DNA from 3 places in the Chromobacterium phragmitis genome. Region 1 is predicted to be linked to each of the others. Evidence: predicted binding sites of a transcription regulator. Region 1 holds the regulator's gene; each other region holds the start of a gene.
What was found. The regulator FliA, encoded in region 1, starts transcription of late flagellar genes. The targets are predictions, from matches to a motif close to GCTAAAGNTNNNNNNNNNNCNGCCGATAAT.

Region 1 (7,622 bases):
CCCTGATTACGTTTGAGGAAGATGAAAGCATGGAAAAGGCGGTAGTGGCAGGCATCGCGTTCGATCGCAACGAAGCCCGCATCAATGTCAAGGGCGTGCCGGACAAGCCGGGCATCGCCTACCAGATCCTGGGTCCGATCGCCGATGCCAACATCGAAGTGGACATGATCATCCAGAACGTCGGCGAGAACGGCACCACCGATTTCTCGTTCACCGTGCCGCGCGGCGAATTCAACCGCGCCTTGACCATCCTGCGAGAAGTGCAGACCCATATCGGCGCCGCCAAGATCGATGCCGATGACAAGGTGGCCAAAATCTCCATCGTCGGCGTGGGCATGCGCTCGCACTGCGGCATCGCCTCCACCATGTTCCGCACGTTGGCGGAGGAAGGCATCAATATCCAGATGATTTCCACCTCGGAAATCAAGGTGTCGGTGCTGCTGGACGAGAAATACCTGGAGCTGGCGGTTCGCGTTTTGCATAAGGCTTTCGGTTTGGATCAGGCGGCGTAAATATTTTTGCGCTGAATGCTTGACAGAAGAAGAGCCCATAATTAATATGGCGCTCTCTGAACGGAGAAATGGCCGAGTGGTCGAAGGCACTTCCCTGCTAAGGAAGCATACGGGCTTAAACCTGTATCGAGGGTTCGAATCCCTCTTTCTCCGCCAGATGCCGCACCCGTAGCTCAGTTGGATAGAGTATCTGGCTACGAACCAGAGGGTCGGGCGTTCGAATCGCTCCGGGTGCACCAAGACGTCCCTATAGTTTAGCGGTTAGAACACCGCCCTTTCACGGCGGTGGCCGGGGTTCGATTCCCCGTGGGGACGCCAGGATTCAGAAAAAGCCTCGTATGAAAATACGAGGTTTTTTTTATCCAGATCAATGACATTGGCATTGCGGTTTCGGCATTTTATCTTGTGCTGGTGGTGTCGGACTTTTGATTCGGTTCCAGCCTGGTTTGGCGGCTATGCGGCGGGTGATTGTTGCGCGCCGCTGATTTCTTTTGGGGTGAGAGCGCGGGTCTGTTGTTTGTGCTTGCTTGTGTTTTGGTCGTCGGGTGTCGGTTGCTGTCGTCCGGTGGGATTTGGCGTGGCTGCTTGGTGTCATTCTTTGCGTAGTGGCGGATTTGGGTCGGCTTACGATGCTCTTCGGGGTGGTTGTTTCGGTTTTGTGGGGCGGGTGTTGTCATTGCCGGTGGTGGCGTTGGATTTGAGATGGGTGTGGGTTGGCGTGGGGATTTGTTTGAGCGTGGAGTGCGCGGCGAGTCTGTCATTCTGAGGTGGGGTGCGGCGGCGAGGGGAAAGAAAAAAGCCTCGTATTTTCATACGAGGCTTTTTCTGAATCCTGGCGTCCCCACGGGGAATCGAACCCCGGCTACCGCCGTGAAAGGGCGGTGTTCTAACCGCTAAACTATAGGGACAGCTGGTGCACCCGGAGCGATTCGAACGCCCGACCCTCTGGTTCGTAGCCAGATACTCTATCCAACTGAGCTACGGGTGCAGCTTTGGCGTCCCCACGGGGAATCGAACCCCGGCTACCGCCGTGAAAGGGCGGTGTTCTAACCGCTAAACTATAGGGACGCTGAGTTGTGGTGCACCCGGAGCGATTCGAACGCCCGACCCTCTGGTTCGTAGCCAGATACTCTATCCAACTGAGCTACGGGTGCACTGTTTCGCGAGACGCTGTGTCTTGCGAGAGGTCGAATACTACAGATAGGCGTTTTGGCTGTCAACACCTCATAGGCTTTTTTTTGCAAAGCCGGTAAACTCGACGGCTGTCCTTGTCGCGGCACGCCAACATTTTCAGACATTTGGCATGCTGGCCGCGAAGTTGCGAGACATGAAAGCGAAGCGAGATTGAATAACCTGTTTGCACAACCCTGCGCCATCGTCGACCTGGAAACCACCGGCGGCAACATCGCGCGAGACCGCATCACGGAAGTCGGCATGGTGCTGATAGATGGCGAGCGCGTCGAGCGTCTGTCCTGGTTGGTCAATCCGGGACAACCGATTCCCCCCTTCATTGAGAATATGACCGGCATCAGCAATGAAATGGCAGCCGCCGCGCCGCCGTTTTCGGCGCTGGCCGATGACTTGCTGTCCCGGTTGCAAGGGCGGCTCTTGCTGGCGCACAACGCCCGCTTCGATTACGGTTTCCTGAAAAACGAATTCCGCCGGCAGGGGCTGCGTTTCCAGGCGCGCGCGCTATGCACCGTCAAGCTGTCGCGCCGCCTGTACCCGCAGCATTTCAAGCACAGCCTGGATAGCCTTATCGCCCGCCATGGCATTGCGATGCCGGAACGCCACCGCGCGCTGGCCGATGCCGAGGCGGTGTATCGCTTCATCCAGATCGCGAGCGCGGAGCTGGGCGAAGACAAGGTGGCGCATGAGGCGTCGCAGTTGCTGTCGCAGCCTGCCGAATTGTCCAGTCTCCCGGCTGATCTGTAGCAGCAGGTGGAGGACATGCCGGACTCGGCCGGCGTCTACGCGCTGTTCGGCGAGGACGGCAGAGCCTTGTATGTGGGGCGGGCGCCCAATCTCTATCGCAAGACGCTGGGCCATTTCGCCGAGCGCAAGCCTGGGCAGAAAAGCCATGAGGCGCGGATAGACGAGCCGGTGGCGCGTGTGGAATGGCGGGAAAGCCTGGGCGATTTCGGCGGCCATTTGCTGGAGCTGCAATGGTTGAGCCGGCTGCAGCCGCTGCACAATCCGCGCGCGCGCATGATGGGCGAGGTATGTACCTTGCAGTTGCAAACTGGCGAGGATGGTTTCATGCGGGCGACACCGGTATCGGCGCGGGACATCGACTTCACCCGCACCGGCGACCTTTACGGCCTGTTCCGCCATGCGCGCGAGGCGCGCAAGGCGCTGGCGCAGATCGCGCTGGCGCAGGGCCTGTGCCAGTCGGTGCTGGGCGTCGAGCAGGTGACCAGCCGCAAGGGCCAGCCTTGCGCCGCGCATCAGATACGCCGCTGCCGGGGCGCCTGCGTGGGCGAGGAGGAAGCGGACAGCCATAATCGGCGTCTGAAGACCGCGTTGCAGCGGCTCAAAGTCAAGCCGTGGCCGTTCGAGGGCGCGGTGGCGGTGGCGGAGCATGACGAAGTGTGCGGCGACGTGGTCGAGCATCTGTTCGACCGCTGGTGCTATCTGGGCAGCCGCCGCAATGGCGGGGCGCTGGAAGGCGAGCCGGCGTTCGATCTCGACTATTACAAGTTGCTGGAAAGCGAACTGCGCAAGCCGGATCGGGAGGTGAGGGCGCTTTGAGCCGGAGAAGCGAAAAGGGCAAGCTCACGCTTGCCCGGAATGCGGAGAAACGCTTAGAGCGGCGCGATCAGCGACGATTCCTTGACGCCGTCCTGGCCGGTTTTCTCATCGACCTCCTGTACCTTGTTGCGAGCGTAGAGCACGCCCATCTTGACCTCTTGCCAGACGTAGTAGATCTTGCCCGCTACGGTGTCTAGGGTCAGGCTGGAGTCATTTTCCGCTTGGCCCACGATGGTGTGCTTGCCGGCGGGAAGGTCTGTCATGATATAGCTCTTGGCGACGGTGCTGCCGGCGGGTTTGTTGTCGATCAACACGGGCATCTTGACGGCGGCACCCATATTTTCGTTGCGATAGATATAAACGCGGGATGCGTTAGCCGAGACTTTGAACTCTTTGGCGGAGGCATCCGCCTCTTGGGTGGCCATCGGAGTGGAGGCGCAGGCGCTCAAGCCGGCGACCAGTGCTGCTGCGATCAAAATACGCATGATCATTTTCTGCTGGTTGATGAAGCGGAGTATGATAATGGTGAGTTGTAAATTTGTGTAAAGTTTGTCGTGGCGTTAATTATTCGTGCATCGCCAGGAAGCCGCGAAGCCGGCTTTCGATGATGCGCGGGTTCTCGCCGTTGGCGATGGCCACCACGCCTTCCACCACCAGCTCCTTCATCGCGATTTCCGAGGCCACCAGGTGCTTGAGCTTGTTGCCCATCGGCAGAAAGAACAAGTTGGCCGAGCCCACGCCGTAGACGGTGGCGACGAAGGCCACCGCGATGCCGCCGCCCAGCTTGGACGGGTCGGACAGGTTCTCCATCACGTGGATCAGGCCCAGCACCGCGCCCAGAATGCCCATGGTCGGCGCGTAGCCGCCGGCCGACTCCCAGATGCGGGCTGACTGTTTGCGGGCATGCTCGAACATGCTGATTTCCACCTCCATCACCGCGCGCAGCGTATCCGGCTCGGTGCCGTCCACCAGCATCTGCAGCGCCTTCTTGGTGAAGGGGTCGCGCTGGGCGGCGATCATGCCCTCCAGCGCCAAGAGGCCGCCCTTGCGCGAGGTCTGGCTCCAGTTGACCACCTCGCGGATCATCTTTTCATGATCGAAGTTGGGCGGGCGGAAAATCCAGCGCAGCATGCGCAGGCCGGCCATGAATTGCTTGGGCGTGCTTTGCAGCATCACCGCGCTGGTGGTGCCGCCGATGACGATCATGAAGGCGGTCAGCTGCATCAGCGAACCGATATTGCCCCCTTCGATGGCCTGGCCGGCGATGATGGCGGTCAAACCCATGACGATGGCGATGAGACTGATCTTGTCCACAAGAAGGTTCCGTTATCGAGCTGGTCTGAGGTCCGGCGTTCATGCCGGACCTTCCCTTACAGCCAGTCTTTCAATTTGGCGCGCAGCCGGGCGATGGCCTGGCTGTGCAGCTGGCAGACGCGGGACTCGGTGACGCCGAGCACCGCGCCGATTTCCTTCAGATTCAGTTCCTGTTCGTAGTACAGTGCCATCACCAGTTGGTCGCGCTCGGGCAGAAACTTGATCGCGCTGACCAGGTGCCGGCGGAAATTGTCGTCGGACAGCGCGGCCAGTGGATCGGGCGAGTCTTCATCGGCGACGTTGGCCACCGGATTGTGGCTGCCCTCGTCGTCGCCGGTGCTGAAATCTTCGAAATGCAGCAGCGTGGTGCCCTTGCAGTCGCCGAGCATATCCTGGTACTGCTCCAGCTCCAGCCCCATTTCCGCGGCGATTTCCGACTCCAGCGGCGCGTGCCCTAGCTGCTGCTCCAGCTTGGAGATGGCTTCCTCGATCTGGCGCGAATTGCGGCGCGCTTGGCGCGGCAGCCAGTCTTCGCGCCGAAGCTCGTCCAGCATCGCGCCGCGTATGCGCTGGCTGGCGAAGGTTTCAAATTGCACGCCCTGGGCCGGGTCGAACTGGCGCGCGGCCTCGATCAGGCCGATCATGCCGACCTGGACCAGGTCTCCCAGCTCCACCGACGCCGGCAGCCGCGCGATCATGATGCCGGCGAGCTTGCGCACCAGCGGCGTATAGGCTTCCACGTCTATCTCGACGCTGGGGGCCGCTGTTGCATAGCCCGATCGGCGGAAGGACGGAAAGGTCATAAGGGTTTGGCTCCATCCGCCTCGGCCCAATCGCGCGAGGCGGCAATCAGCAGGTCCATGTATCCGGTGCTGTCGCGCGCGCTTTCCGGCGCGTCCCATTGCAACAGTACCGCAGACAGTTGCGAGAAGGCCATCGCCGCCTCGCTGTCGGGAAATGCTTCCATCAGCGGCCGGCGTAGCGTCTGGCTGCGGCGCACCGCATTGTCGTGCGGCACGAAGCCGACCCAGCGCAGGGACACGGTCAGGAACTCGCTGGTGACCGCCGACAGCCGGGTGAACAGTTCGTGCGCTTCCTCCAGGTGGCGCGCGCGGTTGACCAGCACGTTGAAGCGCTGGCGGCCGTAACGGCTGGCCAAGCGCTTGATATTAGCGTAGGCGGTGGTCAGCGAGTCGGCATCCGGTGTTAATACCAAAATCAGATTATCCGCCACGCTGGCGGGGATGGGATCGCGCGTCGGAGCCGGCGCGTCGACCAGCAAGGCCGACGCGTCGCGCTCCAGCGCGCCGAATTCGCTGCCCAAGCGCAACCATAGCTGGGTGGAGAATAGCGCGCGCTGCTCCGGTTGCGCATAGAGATTGATCAACTGAACGCCTTGCCGCGACACTACCATCATTTCGTCCAACCCGCCGACGCTGACGACCTGGCTTTCCAGCGTGGCGGTGGCGGGCACGCCAAGGCGCCGGGTTTGCACCTGGCCCAGGCAGCAGTCCACCACGGTGGGGCGCAAGCCGGCGTAGGCAAGACCGAGCGAGAGCTCGGTCACCACGGTGCTGGCGCCTGAGTGCGGCGAGCCGATGAAGGCGAAGCTTGGCGCGCGCTGCTGCTGGGCGGCGATGCGGCGGAGACTGGCGGCCTGATCCTGCATTTCGTTCATAGCCATCCGGCCTGCGCCGCCTGCATGATGGGCATCTCGTCGGTCTGCAGCGAGAATGGCGAGGCGATCTGCTGCGCGCGCATCGCGCGGTCGATCAGGAAGGCGGCGTTGGCCGCGTGCAGGTCTTCCGGCACGCGCTGGCCGTTGGTGATGTAATAAAGCTTGAGCCGGTTGCGGATGATCACGTCCAGGCTGGGGCCCTGGGCCACCGCTTCGTCTATCTTGGACAGGATGCAGCCGGCGAGGCCGTCGCCGCGGTAGCGCTTCACCACGTCTTCCAGCGTGTGGCCGTCGGTGTTGGCGGCCAGCAGCAGCAGCCGCTCGATCGGGCGGCCGGCGGTGCGCAGCATGTCTATCTGCGCCAGCACGCGGGCGTCGCGCTGGCCCATGCCCACGGTGTCGATGAATACGATGTGGCGGTTGGACAAGTCGGCCAGCGTCAGTTGCAAGTCGCCCTCGTTCTGGATCGAGAACACCGGCACACCCAGAATCTTGCCATAGATGCGCAGCTGGTCCTGAGCGCCGATCCGATAGCTGTCGGTGGTGATCAGCGCCACGTGCTGGGCGCCGAAGCGCATCGTCGCGCGGGCGGCCAGCTTGGCCACGGTGGTGGTCTTGCCGACGCCGGTGGGGCCCACCAGCGCGAAAATGCCGCCGCGGTCCATCACCTCGCGGTCCGCGTCCGCGCATTTGAGGTTGTGCGCCAGCGCCGACCGCGCCCATTTCACCGCGACTTCGGCCTGGTACTGCGCCGGCATCTTTTCTATCAACTGACGGATCAGCTGGGCGGAGAAGCCCATCGCCAGCAGGTGTTTGAACAGCTCCAGCCGGTTGGGCGCCTTGCCCTCCATGTCAGACCAGGCGAAGCTGGCCAGCTGGCTCTGCAGCAGGCTTCTGAGCAGCTTGATCTCATCGCCGATCTGCTTGAGCTCCTGGGCCATTTGCTCCGGCTCCTCGCCGTTGGCGTGGGCCGCCGGGGACTCCGGCGCCGATGGGCGCGGGGCGGAGCGGGGCGGGGCCGCCGGCGCGGGTTGCGGGGCGGCGGCTGGAGGCGTGAAGACCGGCTCGATGCGCGGCGGCGCGGTTTCCAGCCGAGGCGGGGCGGGGCTTTCCAGTGGCTCCACCGGCATGGCGTAAGTGCGCGCGATGGCGCGGTTGACCGCGCTGCCGTTGGACTGGGGAATGGGCGCGGGTTGCTGCGGCGGGCGGCTGGCCGGCGGCGCGTTGCGCGGCGGATGCTTGCTCGAGGAGGGGGACAGCGTGCTGGCCAGGTTGGCGACGTCCGCGTCGGCCACCGCCATGATTTCCACGCCGCCGCCCATGGTGGGGCGATTGGACAAGATGAGGGCGTCGGCCCCCAGTTCTTC
Region 2 (7,622 bases), 880 kb from region 1:
AGGCACAGCTTGCCCTTCCACTTGGCGTCCGCCAGGTCGGCATAACTGGACAGCTGGGCCGGCTTCACTCTCTGGGTGTTGTAGAAGATGGTGCGGGCGCGGATGGACAGGCCGTACCACTGGTTGGCCGGATCGCGCAGGTGGGCCGGGATGTTGGCGTCCAACACCGGCGACTTGACCGCTTTCAGCAGGCCCATGCGCTCGGCCTGCCACAAATTGCCGGCGTCCACCGTCAGCAGCAGGTCGGCCGGCGAATTGCGGCCCTCGGCGCGCAGGCGCTCCATCAGCGGGCCTTCCTTGTCGGACACCAGCTTGACGTTGACGCCGGTTTCCTTCTTGTAAGCCTCTACGATGGGCTTGACCAATTGTTCGCCGCGCGCGCTGTAGACCACGACGTCTTCCGCCATGGCAGAACCGGCGGCGGCCGCCAGCGCGGCGGCCAACATCATTTGCTGTTTCAAGGTGTGTCCCCTGTTCGATGAATGAAACGCGAAGTGCAGGGGCGCACCGTAACATCAAGTGATAATACTTATCAATACAAAAATAAATTGCAAACAACGGAACTTTCGGAAGAAACCGCCCGCGCTCAATGCGCCGTCCCGAAGCGGACATAATCGCCCTCGGCCGGCGGCCGGGCCCCGCCCTGCACCACGCCTATCGAGAAATTCGGCTGCACCTGGACCAGGGCCACGTCGCCGTTCAGCGATTCCGCCATGCCCAGCTCGCGGCCGGAAATCAGGTCGCGCAGCGGCTGGCCGGACGAGCGCTTGTACAGCAGCAGCTTGTCCCCCACCGCCATGCCGTCCAGCAGGCCGGCATTGATGTAAACGCGCTTGCCATCGAGCCTCACCACCCGGGCGGAGAACGGGATGCAGGAAATGATGTCGTCGATGCGGCGGGTCGCGCGGTCCAGCGCCTGGTTCACCACGCGCCCGTAATCGCTCTGCCAGAAGGCCGCCGAGGCGAACGGCTGCGGCGGCGTCGGCTGCACCTGGCCGCCGCTGGCCTCCCCGTTGACGCGCTCGCGCGCGATCAACGAGCCGGTCAGGCCGTCATAGACCCAGAATTCAAGATCGAACTGGCGCCGGGTGGGCACGTATTTGACGCCGTTTCCGAACATGCCGGCGAAAGGCCCGTTGTAGAACACGCCCTGCTGGCTGGTGTTGTTGGATTCGAAAAACGAGGGCCGCACGCCCTTGCCGGTCACCGAGGTAGACAACACCCGCCCCGACACCACGAACTGCGCGTTCTCGCGCTGGCCCAGCTGGCTGGCGGCCTGCCAGCCGGCATCAGGCTCGGCCACGCGATTGTCGGCCAGCACCGACACGGCATTGGCGTCCTTGACCATCAGCATGCCGTTGCGCGACAGCCGGCGCGACAACTCGGTAGGCAGCGCCGTCGCCAGATCAGGCATGTCCGACGCCTCCGCCGGACGCGCGACGTCGAAATAGGTGGTCACCAGCTTGCGCCGCAGCGAGCGCCCCACCGGCATCGGGCAGGATGCCTCGCGGCGCTCCGGCGCCGCCTCCCGCATCGCCGCCTGGTCGACATCCACCGCCACCTTGACGTGATAGAGCTTGCCCTGCGCGTACTCGTTCAGCACCTTGACCGCGCCCCGCACCGGCGCGGCGGCGGTGAGCGTGCCGGACTCGCCCTGGCCGCCGCTCTCCATGATCTGCGTAGATTCGATGCGCGCGCCCTGGCGGATGGAGATCAGCTTCAAGGCATCCTGTATCGCCATTTCTCTCGCCGCCACCGGGCCGTTGTCCAGCGGCGCGACGCCTTCCGCGGTCAGGACTTCCGCCCGGGACGGGGCCGGCAAAACAAATGCCGCCACAAGGGCGGCAAGATGGATAGCGTATCGCTTCATCACTGGTTCACATAGAAATTGCTGCTGTAGCGGGCCGGCGTCACGGTCATCGTCGCCGGCGCGGCCGCGGGCGGCGGCACCACCTTGGTCGCGCCGCAATTGCCTTCCGGACAGAGCGCGCCGGCGGTGCCGGTTTCCCTGGATGACTGCATCACGCTGCCGGTCTTTTCCAGGGAATGGCGAAACTGGCGGTAGAACTCCTGATCCAGCGTGATTTCGGCCACCGCCTCGCTGGTGCCGTCCGGCTTCATCGTGGTGGAGACGATGGTGACCCCGCGCAGATAGGCGTCCACATAGGTGCGGAAGCTATCGCTGTTGGCGATCATGTTGGACACCGAGCTGTTGCCGACCAGCTTCATGCCCTGCACTTGTTCCGCTATCCCGCGGAAAGCGTCCAGCCTGGCGGCTCGCATCGCCAGCAGCTTGCGCTGCGACGGCGTCAGGCTATTGGTGTACGGCGCCGCGCCGGAGCCGGTGACGCGGACGATGATGGGCTGGAAGGGGCTGACCTCCTTGACCACCACTTTCACTTCTTCGCCGCCGCTCGCCTCGTCGCCGCTCCCTACATAGCCGACGCCAGACGGCACCATGCCGCTTTCCTTCATCGGCGCGTTCATCGCGTGGTTTTGCGGAGCGGGCGCGGCGCAGGCGGTCAGCCCGGCGGCGAGGGCGAGTAAGGCGAGGCGAGGCATGCGGCGTACTGTATTCATGGCTATTACCGATAGGTGTTGATGGAATGGTATGAACCATTCCCGGAGCTCGTCAACCTGAAACATCGGCAATAACTGATGAAACTTGAGAAACGCACGGCATGCGCCGCCCTTCAATCATGCGCGGCGGAGGCGCGGCTCATCTGCCTGGCCGAGGAAAAACCGGCGGACAACGCCGCCTTTTCCTTGCTCAATCCCGCAGACCGCCATTGATCGGCCAAGGCCAGGCGCAACGCCCGGTGGTAGTCATGCGCGGAAATGCCCGCCTGGTCGCGGAACAGACGGGACAGGTGGCGGGCGCTGACGTGAACTTTACCGGCCAACTCGTCCAGCGGCCAATCGCGCACCGGGTCGGCGCAGATCAGGTCCTGCGCCTTGTGCAGCGCCGGATGCAAATGATTGCGCCAGGCCAGCCAAGGCGACAGTTCCGGGTCCTGCGGCGAGCGTCGGAAATACACCACCATGTGGCGCGCCACCTCGCGGGCAACGGCGGGATCGGCCAGCTCCGCTATCAGATGCAGCGCCAGATCGATGCCGGCGGTGATGCCGGCGCTGCTGTGGCATGGCCCGTCGGAAACGAATACCCGGTTCTCCTGCACCCTCGCCGCCGGCGCCAGCTCGCGCAGCCGGCCCAACAACGTGTGATGGCTGGTGCAAGCGCGCCCGTCGAACAAGCCGGCCTCCGCCAACAGCAGGCTGCCGGAACAGATGCCGACCCAGCGCAGCCCCGCCCCGCCGCGCTGTCCGGCCAGCCAGCGCACGATGCGGCGGGCTTCCGGCGTGGCGTAGGCGTCTATCGAGCGGGTGGCGCCGGTGGCGACCACCACCGCCCCTTCGGGCAACGCGTCGGGCAAGGGCGCCAGCCCGCCCAACGGCAATCCCAGCGAAGTGCCCACTTCGGCCGACGCGCCCACGTAATGCAGGCGGAACTCGCCGCCCAATTGCCCGGCCAGGCGGAAAGCGTCGGCCGGGCCGGCCAGATCCAGCAACAGCAGGCTGGGAGACAGCACGAAATAGATGTCACGCACGGCTGGCCCTCCCCGACGCCATCGCCAACAGCCGGCCGCCGAACACCGCGGCCAGCAGGCCCGCCATAAGCAATCCGCTGCCTGCCAGCTGCGCCGGCGTCAGGCTCTCGCCAAGCAGCCAGTGCGAGGCCAACAACCCCACCACCGGCACCAGCAAGGAAAACGGCGCCACCTTGGCCGCCGCGTGGCGGGCCAGCAGCCGGCTCCACAAGCCGTAACCGAACATGGAGGCGATAAAGGCAAGGTAGGCGACGGCGAACAATGATTGCACATCCAAGCCGCGCAGCGCCGCCAGCATCGCGTCGCCCCCCTCCAGCCGCCAGGACAGCAGCAGGAAAGGAAGCGGCGGCACCAGGCTGGACCACACCACCAGTCCCAGCGGCTCCACCTTGCAGCCAGCGCGGCCGATGGCCCGCACCACGATATTGGACGCCGCCCAACTGGTGGCCGCGGCGATGGTGAGGCCAAAACCCAGCGCGCTCATGTCGCCGCCCTTGCCCATGCCGATCAGCGCCAGGCCGCCCAGCGCCAAGGCCACGCCCGCCAACTGGCTGGCCTGCCAGCGCTCGCCGAGAAACGCGCGCGCCAGCAGCAAGGTGAAGAACGCCTGCGACTGCAGCACCACCGAGGCGAGCCCCGCCGGCATGCCCAGCTTGATCGCGGTGAACAGGCAGCCGAACTGCCCCACCCCCACCGTCAACCCATACAGCGCCAGATAGCGCCAGGGCAAGGCCGGCCGCTTGACGATGAACACCGCCGGCAGCGCCACCAGCATGAAGCGCAGCGCGCCCAGCAGCAACGGCGGCACGCCGGCCACGCCCCACTTGATCACCACGAAGTTCACGCCCCAGGCCAGCACGATGGCCAGCGCCTGCGCCACGTCAGCCAGCGGCATCGCTCGCTCCCGGCCACACCACCGCCTGCGCGACGATCACGCGCTCGCCGTTGAAAGTAGCCGCTGGCGAGCCGTACAGCCGATAGCCCAGTTCCAGCGCCTCGCTGACCCGTTTGCAGAAGGCCGAATCGTCAGGCCCGGTCAGCAGCCGATAGGCAGGCAAGCCGTTCGGAGGAGTATTGCTCGTATCTGCGGACATGCTTTCACCTTGTTATGACTGTTCGCGCCACTCTATTCCATGGACATGCCGAGCCGCAAGCGCGGCTCGACTCGCCGGCTCAGCCTTCCATCCGGGCCAGCGCCTCGTCCACCGTGACGATGGCGGCGAAGCGCCCGGCCAGCACCAGCTCGGTGCGGGCCCGGATATCGGCGGCGCTGTAGGTGACGTCGCTGCCGGCATGGGTCATCGGAAAAGTCAGCGTCGCCTCGGTGACGAAATCCACCTCATAACCCAGGTCCGACGCCACCCGGGTGGTGGTTTCGCAGCACTGCTCGGTGCGGATGCCGGAAATCGCCAGCTTCTGAATCCCCTGCTTGATCAGCCAGCTTTGCAGGCCGGAATCGGTCAGCGCGTTGTGCACATGCTTGACGAAGGTGGCCGCCGGCTGGTGGTCCAGCCATGCCAGCGGCTTGACCAGCCCGGAGCCGGCGGAGAAGGGCCCCTCCGCGCCAGCCTCATGCAGGATGTTGACCACTGGCACGCCGCGCGCCTGGGCGCCGGCGATCAGCCTTTGCTGCGCCTCGCGGTAGGCCGGCAGCTCTTCTTCCGTCCAGAACGGACGATGGCGGAAGGACTCCTGAACGTCGATCACCAGCAATGCGGTCTTTTTCATTTCGCCTCTCCCGGCGGTGTTGATATGGACGCCATATTAAGCCGCCGGAGAGCCGGGCTTAAGGCCGCGGCCGGACAAGGACAGGTCAAAAACGGACATCATGCCGACAGGGCAAGCGCCGGCGCCAGCTCGTCGTACAACAGCCACAAGGCGGTGACGGCCATCAAGCCTCCCATGGCCAGGTTGTAGGCCAGCAAGGCCGAAGGCGCGGCCAGCCAGCGGCGCAGCTTATCGCCGCCCCAGGCCCACACGCTGATGCAAGGCAGGTTGACCACGGCGAAAGCCAGAGCCAGCAGCGACGCCGCCAGCCAGCGGCCGGCCTCCCCCGTCGGCATGAACAGAATGGAAGCGTTCAACACCATCACCCAGGCCTTGGGATTCAGCCATTGAAACAGCGCCGCGCCGACAAAGCCCAGCGGACGCGCCTGTTCGCGCGCCTCCGGCTGGCCGGCGCGGGCGATCTTCCACGACAGCCACAACAGATACACGCAGCCGGCTACCGCCAGCGGCAAGCGCCATGACGCGAGCCACCCCAGCGCCTGGGCCAGCAGCATGGCGACGATGAACGACTGCAGCGCGCAGCCCAGGCTGATGCCCAGCATGTGCGGCACCGTGCGGCGGAAACCGAAATTGACGCCGGACGAAGCCAGCATCAGGTTATTGGGCCCCGGCGTGATCGACATCAGGGCGATATAGGACAGCAAAGCGAATTCAGGCATCTTGGTTCTCCGGCATGCTGGCAAGCGGCGACAGGCCCTTGCCTCCCCAATATGCTATGCGGACTGTTTCAATGGATACAGATTCACAAATCCATTATTGATCTGGTTACAGATTAATCTTTTCAGCAACTGTCACCATCCTCTATGATGGGCGCTGTGCCTTACCGCCCCGGACCTCTGATCATGCAGAACAGCGCCGCCACCCTGTACCAGCAATTGGCCGACGACCTGTCGCTGGCCATCAGCCGCGGCACGCTGCCGCCCGGCTCCCGGCTGCCTTCGGTGCGCCGCGCCGCGCACAGCCGCCAGCTCAGCCTGAACACCGTGGTCAGCGCCTACCGCGTGCTGGAAGACCGGGGGCTGATCGAGGCGCGGCCGCAGTCCGGCTACTACGTTCGCGCCAGGTTGCCGTCGCCTGCGCGCCAGGCAGGCACCGAAAGCGGCCCCGCCTCCCCCACCAAGCACGCGGTGCTGGACCTGATCGGCACCGTGCTGCAGGCGCAACAGAGCGAGGGCTTCATCGACCTGGCGCTGGCCTGCCCGCGCGGCGGCGACTTCTACCCCGGCAACAAGCTGGCGCGGCTGATGGGGCAGATCCTGCGGCGCCAGCCCGGCATGGTCAGCACTTACGCGCTGCCGCCCGGGTCGGAGCGGCTGCGCACCCAGATCGCCCGCCGCGGCATGGACCTGGGCATGACGCTGGAGCCGGACAACATCATCCTCACCCACGGCTGCATGGAAGCGCTGCAGCTGGCGCTGCGCGCCGTCACCCGCCACGGCGACGCGGTGGGGCTGGAATCCCCCACTTACTTCAACCTCCTGCCCCTGCTTGCCAGCCTGGGGCTGAAGGCGGTGGAAATCCCCACTGATCCGCAAACCGGACTGTCGATAGACGCGGTGGAGGTGCTGCTGGCGGAGAAGCGCATCCAGGCGCTGGTGGCCATGCCCAACGTCCACAATCCGCTGGGTTGCTGCATGCCGTTGGAGAACAAAAAGCGGCTGGCCCGTCTGGTGAACCGGCACAAGGTGCCGCTGATCGAGGACGCGTTGTACGCCGAACTGCAATTCGCCGATACGCTGGCGCCGGCGGTCAAGGCTTTCGACGAGGACGGCTGGATCATCGTCTGCGCCAGCTACACCAAGACGCTGGCGCCGGATTTCCGCATCGGCTGGATGGAGGGCGGCCGCTTCGGCGCGACGCTGCGCAAGCTGAAGTTCGCATCGTCCGTGGCGCAGCCGGCGGTGCTGGCCGAAACGCTGGGCGCCTTCCTGGAGTCAGGCGGCTACGACCACCACCTGCGCTCGCTGAAGCGCCGCTACGCCGCCCACGTGGAAAAAGTCCGCGGCCTGATCGCCCGCCGCTTCCCGGCCGGCACCCGCGCCACCCAGCCCCAGGGCGGCTTCCTGATCTGGCTGGAGTTGCCGGAAGGCTGCGACAGCGTGGCGCTGTTCCATGCCGCGATGGCGGAGAAAATCAGCCTGATCCCCGGCCCGCTCAGTTCGCCTGGCGGGCGCTACCGCAACGCGATGCGGCTGTCCTGCTGCTATCCGCTGGACGAACGCTATC
Region 3 (7,622 bases), 1.8 Mb from region 1:
AGCTCCCCCACCATCATTGACGGCAGCTTGGATGGCTGGCTCAGCGCCTCCAGCAGTTTCGCGCTATCCAGCGCGTTGCGCAGCTGGGCAACCGTCGGTCCGCCGCCCTGTACATTAGCCGGAAGATTGGTGGGGAGAGAGGGAATCATGAAGTCGGGCTGTTACGGTAAAGGGAAACGATCAACTCCGCCTCGCTGCGGGAAATCCCGCAACGCGAAGCCACTTCCGAAGCCGTCAAGCCCTGGCGAATCATTTCTATCGCCTGATTATACGGACTCAAGCCGGAGTCTCCCTGGCTGCGATGCTCCAAGCGAGCCTGCAGGCGCGTCACATCGCGCTGAAGGGAGCTGATTTGCTGTTGCAACTGGTCCAGATACAGGGAGGTGACGCTATCACGTTTGCTTTCCAGGCGCTGCAGACGGCTGAACAGGTACACTGCCGCAGCCGCCAAAGCCAGCCACAGCACAACCATCAGATACGGGAAGAATGCGCCGGACATGGAGATTTCCCCTCGGGTAAGATCCGCACTGACTTAAGTGTATGGCGAAATATGGCGCAACCCAAGCCCAAACCCGGCCAATCAAAACAACCGACGCTCATCCCTTGTATTGGCGATTCAACTTGGAACTCTGACTGAGGACACGCAGTTCCGCTTTGATCTGCTTGGCCCAGCCAGACACTTGCTGCTGGGCCTCTTCCCGCACAATCAGCACTCTGCGCAGGGTTTCCCGTTGAGTCTCGCTCAGGCTGTCTCGCCCGTTGTCCCCCAACTCTTTCAGCAGCTGGCTCACCCCGGCTTCGCTTCGCTCGTAGAGCGCAGAGAAACGGGGGCGATCGCGCCGAGTCGCCGCCTCCAGCAGCTCTCTGGTCAACGACTCCAGCTCTTCAATCAACTTGGCCTGCGCCGGGGTGATCGTCCGTGATTTCATGTCTCACTAGGCCCCGGCCGGACGATCGGCCTCCGCCAGCGAAGCCGCGCTCCCTCTATCCACCTGCTGCCAGGCAGGGAGAATGGTTTCCAGCAACGCGCGTACTTCGGCCAAGACTTCCAGATCATTCTTCAAGCTGGCCTTGGCCAGCCTGACCTTCATATACAGGTACAAATCATTCAGATTCGCAGCCGCATCCGAACCCTGCTCCAAGTCCAATGCGATCCTCAGCCCCTCCAGGATATCCATCACCTTGGTGATCATCCGGGCCTTTTCATCGAAACGGCCTTGGCCGATGGCGACATCCGCCGCCTGCAAGGCTTTGATCGCGCCTTCGTAAAGCATCACGACGATGCCGACCGGGCTCGCCCCATAAATCGCGGTTTTCAAGGCATCATTGGCATATGCCTGATTGAACTGCTTGAGCATTCGTGAATTCAGCATGGCCCACCATCATTTCTGGAACTAGCGGGCGACCCATCGCCGCCCGGACTGCGACTTTACTTGGAAGAAATCAGGTTGAACAAGCTAGCGGAACCTGACTGCATCTCTGACAATGTCTTGTTCAAAGCCGTATATTGCCTGATCAACTGCGCCTGCTTCGTGTCCAACCTAGCCTGCAACGAGCTCTGTAGCTGGGTTTCCGCGCTCGCCTTGGACTTGATCGTCGCCTTACTGGTTTCAATCACGCCCTTGGGATCGAGCATGCCATTGATCGCGGCGTTGAAACGCTGGGCAAAGCCAGTATTCGCGGCGTTTCCAAACAGGTTCATCACCGCCTGCTTGTCTTTTTTCATCGCGTCGTTGAACGCGGTCTGATCCAGCTTCAACGTGCCGTCTTTTTGCAGCGAAATGCCGGCCTGCGACAAGTAGGCGATGGAGTTCACCGCGTCCACGCCCGCCACCGGCGTAGACAATACTTGCTGCAACTTGTTCTGGATGTCCAGAATCGAGGCATTGCCCTTCATCGCGCCGCTGCGCGCAGCCTTGACGTCGCTGATGATTTGGTTGTAGGCATCGACGAACGACTGCAGATTCTTGGCGACGCCTGCGCTGTCAGGCGACATCGAAACCGTGAAAGTCCCTGCTTTATACAGGTCAATCTCCACACCCGCCACGGCATCGGTCACCTTGTTGCTGCCCGCGCTGATCGACACCCCATTTACGGTTAAGTTAGCGTTTGCCGCATCCTTTGACTCGCCTTCAGCGGCCACGGTCTGAGACAAGCCGGCCAAAGTCGAACCGCTAGTCGTGCCTGTGTCGCTGCCGCCGGCAGTGATCTTGAACTGGTTATCCTTGCCAGACTCCGCAGCCTTCAGCACCAGCTTGTAATTGCCGCCGTTCTGCACGATCGAGGCATTGACTCCGATGCCCGCGGCATTGATCTTGTCGTTGATGGTCTGCAGCGAAATCGGATCACTGCCGTTGCTGCTCAGGTTCACCGTCTGAGTCTTGCCGTTGATCTCGAAGGAAATCGACTGCGGGGCACCCGTGATGGACGCCTTCGGATCTGTGATATTCGGCGCCGTCCCGGAGCCTACCTTGTCAAACACCAGTTGGCGGCTAGTCGCCAGATTCGCCACGTTCACCTCATAGGTGCCCGAGCTGCCGCCGCTGGTAGCAGAGACCGCCGCCATCGAACCATCGCTGACAGTCGCCTTGAACACTTGCAAAAAACGGCCGGATGACAGGCCGGTCAAGGCTGTCTGCAGCGCAGACAACGAAGAGCTGAGTTTGCCTACAGTGCTGAGCTGGGTGTTGTATTGGTCGGCTCGCTGTTGACTTTCGTTGAGCGGGCGGCGCTCAATGCCCATCAACTGGCTGACGATACCCTGAACATCCAGAGCGCCCACGGAACTGGTAATGGAAGCCATGTTATCCCCATGTTATTGTCGCTTCGGAACAAAGGGGTCAGGCCTTGTCCTTCAGCAGGAGGCCCTTGAAGTCGCCGATCGCCTTGGCGATGCGCAGCGCTTCTTCGGACGGAATCTGGCGAATGACCTTGTTGTTGTCCTTGTCGACGACCTTTACCACGGTGGAGCCCGTGTCCTTGTCGACCGAAAACAGCAAGGAACTGTTGTACAAAGAGGCCGTGTTGTTCAACTGCTTGACCGAATCCTCCAACTGCTTGGTCAGGGACTGCTGCTTTTGTTCCGAACCCGCCGCCGCCTGTTGCTGCTGGCTCTGCCCAACCGCGGCGACAGCTTGCGTCGTATCCGCCAGCACCGGCTGGCCTTGATCGCTTGCAGGGGCTTGCGCCAGCTCTACCAGTTGCTGACGCTGTACCGGAGCGGCCGCCGTCGGAACGGAAGGCGATAAGATGGAAGGGATTTGCATGATCATGCTCCTCATGACCACAGCTCCGGCTGCCCAACCGGAGCTGCGTCTGGCTATACCATCAGTTTACTACCGTTATTGCAGCAGCGTCAGGGCTGCTTGGGGCAGCGTGTTGGCTTGCTTCAGGATAGACGAGCCGGCTTGTTGCAGAATCTGGTTCTTAGTCAGGTTAGCCGTTTCCGAAGCGAAGTCCACATCCACGATACGGCTGTTGGCGGCAGTCAGGTTTTGCACGTAGTTTTGCAGGTTAGCCACCACAGCGTCAAACCGGTTCTGCACCGCGCCCCAAGTCGAACGCACAGTCGAGATTTCCGCGATGTCCGCGTCCAGGGCCGACAACACGCCGGACGCGCCGGACTGCGAGGTCACGCTGATGGTGCCGGTCGCGCTCAGCGAGGAGTTGTAGCTACACAGCACGCCGCCGGAGGTCAAGTCCACCGAGGAGATCGACACTTGGTTGTTAGCCGCGCCGGAAGAGCCGACTTGGAAGGTCAGGCTGCCGCCGCCGGACAACAGCGAAGTGCCGTTGAACTGGGTGGTTTGCACAATACGCGAAATTTCCTGGGTCAGCTGGTCCACTTCGTTTTGCAGCTGCGAACGGTTAGTGTTGCTAACCGAGCCGTTGGCGGACTGCACCGCGATTTCGCGGATACGCTGCAGGTTGTTGGCGATCTGACCCAGCGCGCCTTCAGCCGTCTGCCCTACGGAAATACCGTCATTGGCGTTGTTGACCGCTTGGTTGTTGCCGCGGATCGCCGCAGTCAGCGTCTGCGAAATCGCGAGACCGGCGGCGTCGTCCTTGGCGCTGTTGATGCGGTAGCCGGAAGAAAGACGTGCCAGAGACTTCGACAGAGACATCTGCGAGTTATTCAGATTCAGCTGCGCCTGCAGCGAGGATACGTTGGTGTTGACGGTAATGGCCATGATGACTCTCCTGATACTCAGTGTGGGCAAAGAGGCTTGCTTACACTGCTTATCGGCTAGCGCATTCCGAACTTTATGGTGAAAGTGTGAATTTTCACACTTGACACGCCATCAACCCCGACCTATCCGGTCATCTCATCCCATCGCTCCCGTTCGATCCTTCCCTCTCGTCCCTTAGGCGGCCGGCTGCTCAGGCAAGCCAGCCGCCCTTATCCCTCTTATTGCAGCAGAGACAGCGCCGCTTGCGGCAGCGAGTTGGCCTGTTTCAGGATGGAGCCGCCGGCCTGCTGCAGAATCTGGCCCTTGGTCAGGTTGGCGGTTTCCGAGGCGAAGTCCACGTCCATGATGCGGCTGTTGGCCGCGGTCAGGTTCTGGGTGTAGTTGCCCAGGTTGGCCACCACCGCGTCGAAGCGGTTCATCACCGAGCCGAAGGTGGAGCGCAGGTCGGAAATCTTGGCGATGTCCTGAGACAGCAGGTTCAGCGCCTTGGCCGCGCCATCCTGCGAGGTCACATCCACGGTTTTCACCGCCAACAGATTGGCATTGAAGGAGTGCAGGCCGCCGCTGGCGCCAATAGTCGGATTGGCGTTGCTGAACGTGGTCTGGGCATCCTTGGCGGTATCCATCGCCGTCCGGGCATTATCCAACGCCGTCTTCGCAGCCGCCTTGCCTGCGGTATCCGCAGCCTGCCAGGCCTTGTCGGCATCGTCCACCGCCTTGCTTTTGGCGGCGAGGTCAGTATCCAGATAGGCTTTCTCCGCATTCAGCGACTTGCGCTTCATTTCATCTGCAGTAGCCTGTGTCACGCCGGGATTCGGCGCGCCAGTAGTGGCATCGGCAACAGCTCCGTATGCCGTCTTTGCGGCATCCCACGCGGTCTTGGCATCTGCAGCAGCCTTTGTCAGGTCTGCAGTAGAGCCAGAAAGGGTGTTCGGGGTCGACTGAGTCAAATCCACGGTCTGAATACTGATCTGGTTATCCGCCGCGCCCTCGGAACCCACCTGGAAGGTCAGATTAGCGCCGCCGGCCAGCAACTTGGTGCCGTTGAACTCGGTAGTCTGGATGGTGCGGGAGATTTCCTGGGTCAGCTGGTTCACTTCGTTTTGAAGCTGCGAACGGTTCGTGTCGCTGACGCCGCCGTTGGAAGCCTGCACCGCGATTTCGCGGATGCGCTGCAGGTTGTTGGCGATCTGACCCATCGCGCCTTCAGCGGTCTGGCCGACGGACACGCCGTCGTTGGCGTTGCGCATTGCCTGGTTGTTGCCGCGGATGGCGGAGGTCAGGGTCTGGGAAATGGCCAGACCGGCGGCGTCGTCCTTGCCGCTGTTGATGCGGAAGCCGGAGGACAGGCGCTGCAGCGACTGGTTCAGCGACATGCTGGAGTTGTTGAGGTTCAGTTGCGCCTGCAGTGAAGACAGGTTGGTGTTGACGGTAATTGCCATTTCATTCCCCTTATCGGCCCACAGGGCCATCGAATTTTCTTGCCTGTTGAGGACAAGATCGGCCGACAGGAGGAATTTGTTATGAAAATGGTATTATTACCAAAAATGAGCTGCGCTAATCATTTTCACAAGCAATAAACAACTCAAATTCTCGCATTCATCAGAATGAAAAACCGGCCGCTCCGTTCATTGAGACGGGAGCGGCCGGTAGGTCCTGGGTTTGCCGGACAGGTCAGCCGTGCAGCACGCGCAGCCAGTCCTCGTAGTGATCGTCTAGCCAGTAGTCGCTTCCAACCCAGGCTCGCAAGCGATCGCCATCCTTCGCCAGCGCATCCAGATCGTGGACGCGCGCGCGTATCGCCTCCACCCACGCCTCAGCGCGGTTGGGCACGCGGCAAACCGGCGCCTGGTTGCTCTGGTAGGGATAGATGTCGGTGCACACCACCGGCCAGCCCAGCACGCCATACTCCAATAGCCGCAGATTGCTCTTGGCCTCGTTGAAGGGATTGACCTCCAAGGGCGCCACTGCCAGATCTAGATTGAGAGAGGCCATTTTTTCCGGATATTGCGAGAATGGCACCGGCTGGTGGAATTCCTTCACATAGGGCTTGAACTGCGGCAGGGTCATGCCCATCAGCACCCAATCCACTTCTTGATGGGTCTGCTTCATCACTTCCAGCAGCAATTCCAGATCGCCGCGGTGCTGCGACGCGCCGACCCAGCCCACCCGCGGCTTGTCGCCGGCTCGGCGCTCGGATTTCAGCTGCTGCCATACGCTCTTGCGCAGCCGGTTCGGAATCACCTCGATCCGCTCTATCATGCCCTTGCAGAAATGCAGCAGAGGCTCGGTCGAAACCACCAGCGCGTCGCAATGCTTCAACGACTGGCGCAAACGCTGTTTGGCGTCCGGGAATTGCCACTTCCACAAATCGTACAAGTCGCTCTTCAACGGCAAGCCTCCCACCATGTCGTCAATGCCGAGCACGATCCGAAGCTGCGGCAGGAAACGGCGGTAGTTCTGCATGGCGAACTGGAGCTCGTCGGTGATCGCGGTATGCATCAGCAAGGTATCCGGCGCCAGGCGCGCCAGCTCGACAATGGAGGGCAGGCCGCGCATCGGCTGCAAGATCTCCCCATCCAGCTTGCCTTTTTCCTGCAGCACCGACAGTGGCATGCTGAGGCGGTACTCACCGCTGCCGCCCGGAACCGGCATGCCCAATACCCGCTTGCGGCCAGGAATCAACGGGTCCCAAGAGGCATGGCGATCGGCATCCGGCTCCATTTTGCGGGTACGCAGCGATAAATGGCGGTTATAGCCGGGATCGCGCTTGAGCAACGGTAGCCAGCGCTCCAAAACCGTGAACATTTCATCGTGCTCGCGCACGGTGGCCTCTAGCGCCACCCGCGGGTCGCGGGTCACTTTCTTGATCGTCTTGCCGTGGTGGTGGTACATCACCGCGTAAGGATTGTAGACATTGCGCCATCCGGCTTGCTGCACCTTGACGCAGAAATCGACGTCGTTGAACCAAATTTGGAAATTGGCCTCATCCATCCCTCCCACCTGCTGGTAAACAGACTTGGAAATCAACAGGCAGGCCGCGGTCACCGCGGAATAATTCTGCATCGTCTGCGCGCGGTTCATATAGCCCGGCAGGTTGATATCTTGAGACTCGAACGCATGCGCGGCGACCGCGAACAGCGCGCCGGGCATGCCCAACACGATGCCCGCATGCTGCACCTGCCCGATTTCCGGGTACAGCAGGCGTGCGCCCACCGCGCCCACGCCCGGCTGCTGCGCGGTGGCCAACATGCGGGTCAGCCAGTTGCCCAGCACCACCTCGGTGTCGTTATTGAGCAGCAGCACGTATTCGCCCCGAGACTGCTCAACCCCCATATTGCATTGGGCCGAAAAATTGAACGGCGCGTCGTAGGGCAGAATGCGCACCCGGTCCGGATAGCGCTGTTGCAGGTCCTGATAATACTCCAACGT

Region 2: DK842_RS16645 (LPP20 family lipoprotein) is a predicted target of FliA. The motif match lies at 2,642-2,671, and genes of this name have one in related genera.
Region 3: DK842_RS04435 (flagellin N-terminal helical domain-containing protein) is a predicted target of FliA. The motif match lies at 4,239-4,268, and genes of this name have one in related genera.

What each region holds. Positions count from the first base shown of each region.
Region 1 covers NZ_CP029495.1:2,637,364-2,644,985, forward strand. The annotation lists gene DK842_RS12625 (aspartate kinase) at 1-512, shown strand, start outside; tRNA gene DK842_RS12630 (tRNA-Ser) at 575-668, shown strand; tRNA gene DK842_RS12635 (tRNA-Arg) at 675-751, shown strand; tRNA gene DK842_RS12640 (tRNA-Glu) at 756-830, shown strand; tRNA gene DK842_RS12645 (tRNA-Glu) at 1,346-1,420, opposite strand; tRNA gene DK842_RS12650 (tRNA-Arg) at 1,424-1,500, opposite strand; tRNA gene DK842_RS12655 (tRNA-Glu) at 1,506-1,580, opposite strand; tRNA gene DK842_RS12660 (tRNA-Arg) at 1,590-1,666, opposite strand; gene DK842_RS23905 (3'-5' exonuclease) at 1,857-2,447, shown strand; gene DK842_RS23910 (hypothetical protein) at 2,463-3,263, shown strand; gene DK842_RS12670 (DUF2846 domain-containing protein) at 3,317-3,748, opposite strand; gene DK842_RS12675 (flagellar motor protein) at 3,828-4,577, opposite strand; gene DK842_RS12680 (RNA polymerase sigma factor FliA) at 4,634-5,380, opposite strand; gene DK842_RS12685 (MinD/ParA family ATP-binding protein) at 5,377-6,255, opposite strand; gene flhF (flagellar biosynthesis protein FlhF) at 6,252-7,622, opposite strand, start outside.
Region 2 covers NZ_CP029495.1:3,513,193-3,520,814, reverse strand. The annotation lists gene DK842_RS16655 (extracellular solute-binding protein) at 1-461, opposite strand, end outside; gene DK842_RS16650 (flagellar assembly protein T N-terminal domain-containing protein) at 587-1,870, opposite strand; gene DK842_RS16645 (LPP20 family lipoprotein) at 1,870-2,580, opposite strand; gene DK842_RS16640 (GlxA family transcriptional regulator) at 2,694-3,608, opposite strand; gene DK842_RS16635 (EamA family transporter) at 3,601-4,503, opposite strand; gene DK842_RS16630 (DUF1737 domain-containing protein) at 4,490-4,702, opposite strand; gene DK842_RS16625 (isochorismatase family protein) at 4,782-5,336, opposite strand; gene DK842_RS16620 (LysE family translocator) at 5,435-6,055, opposite strand; gene DK842_RS16615 (aminotransferase-like domain-containing protein) at 6,239-7,622, shown strand, end outside.
Region 3 covers NZ_CP029495.1:885,919-893,540, forward strand. The annotation lists gene fliK (flagellar hook-length control protein FliK) at 1-149, opposite strand, end outside; gene DK842_RS04410 (DUF2802 domain-containing protein) at 146-499, opposite strand; gene DK842_RS04415 (flagellar protein FliT) at 597-929, opposite strand; gene fliS (flagellar export chaperone FliS) at 936-1,373, opposite strand; gene fliD (flagellar filament capping protein FliD) at 1,430-2,803, opposite strand; gene DK842_RS04430 (flagellar protein FlaG) at 2,841-3,281, opposite strand; gene DK842_RS04435 (flagellin N-terminal helical domain-containing protein) at 3,342-4,190, opposite strand; gene DK842_RS23810 (flagellin N-terminal helical domain-containing protein) at 4,409-5,662, opposite strand; gene DK842_RS04450 (glycosyltransferase) at 5,865-7,622, opposite strand, start outside.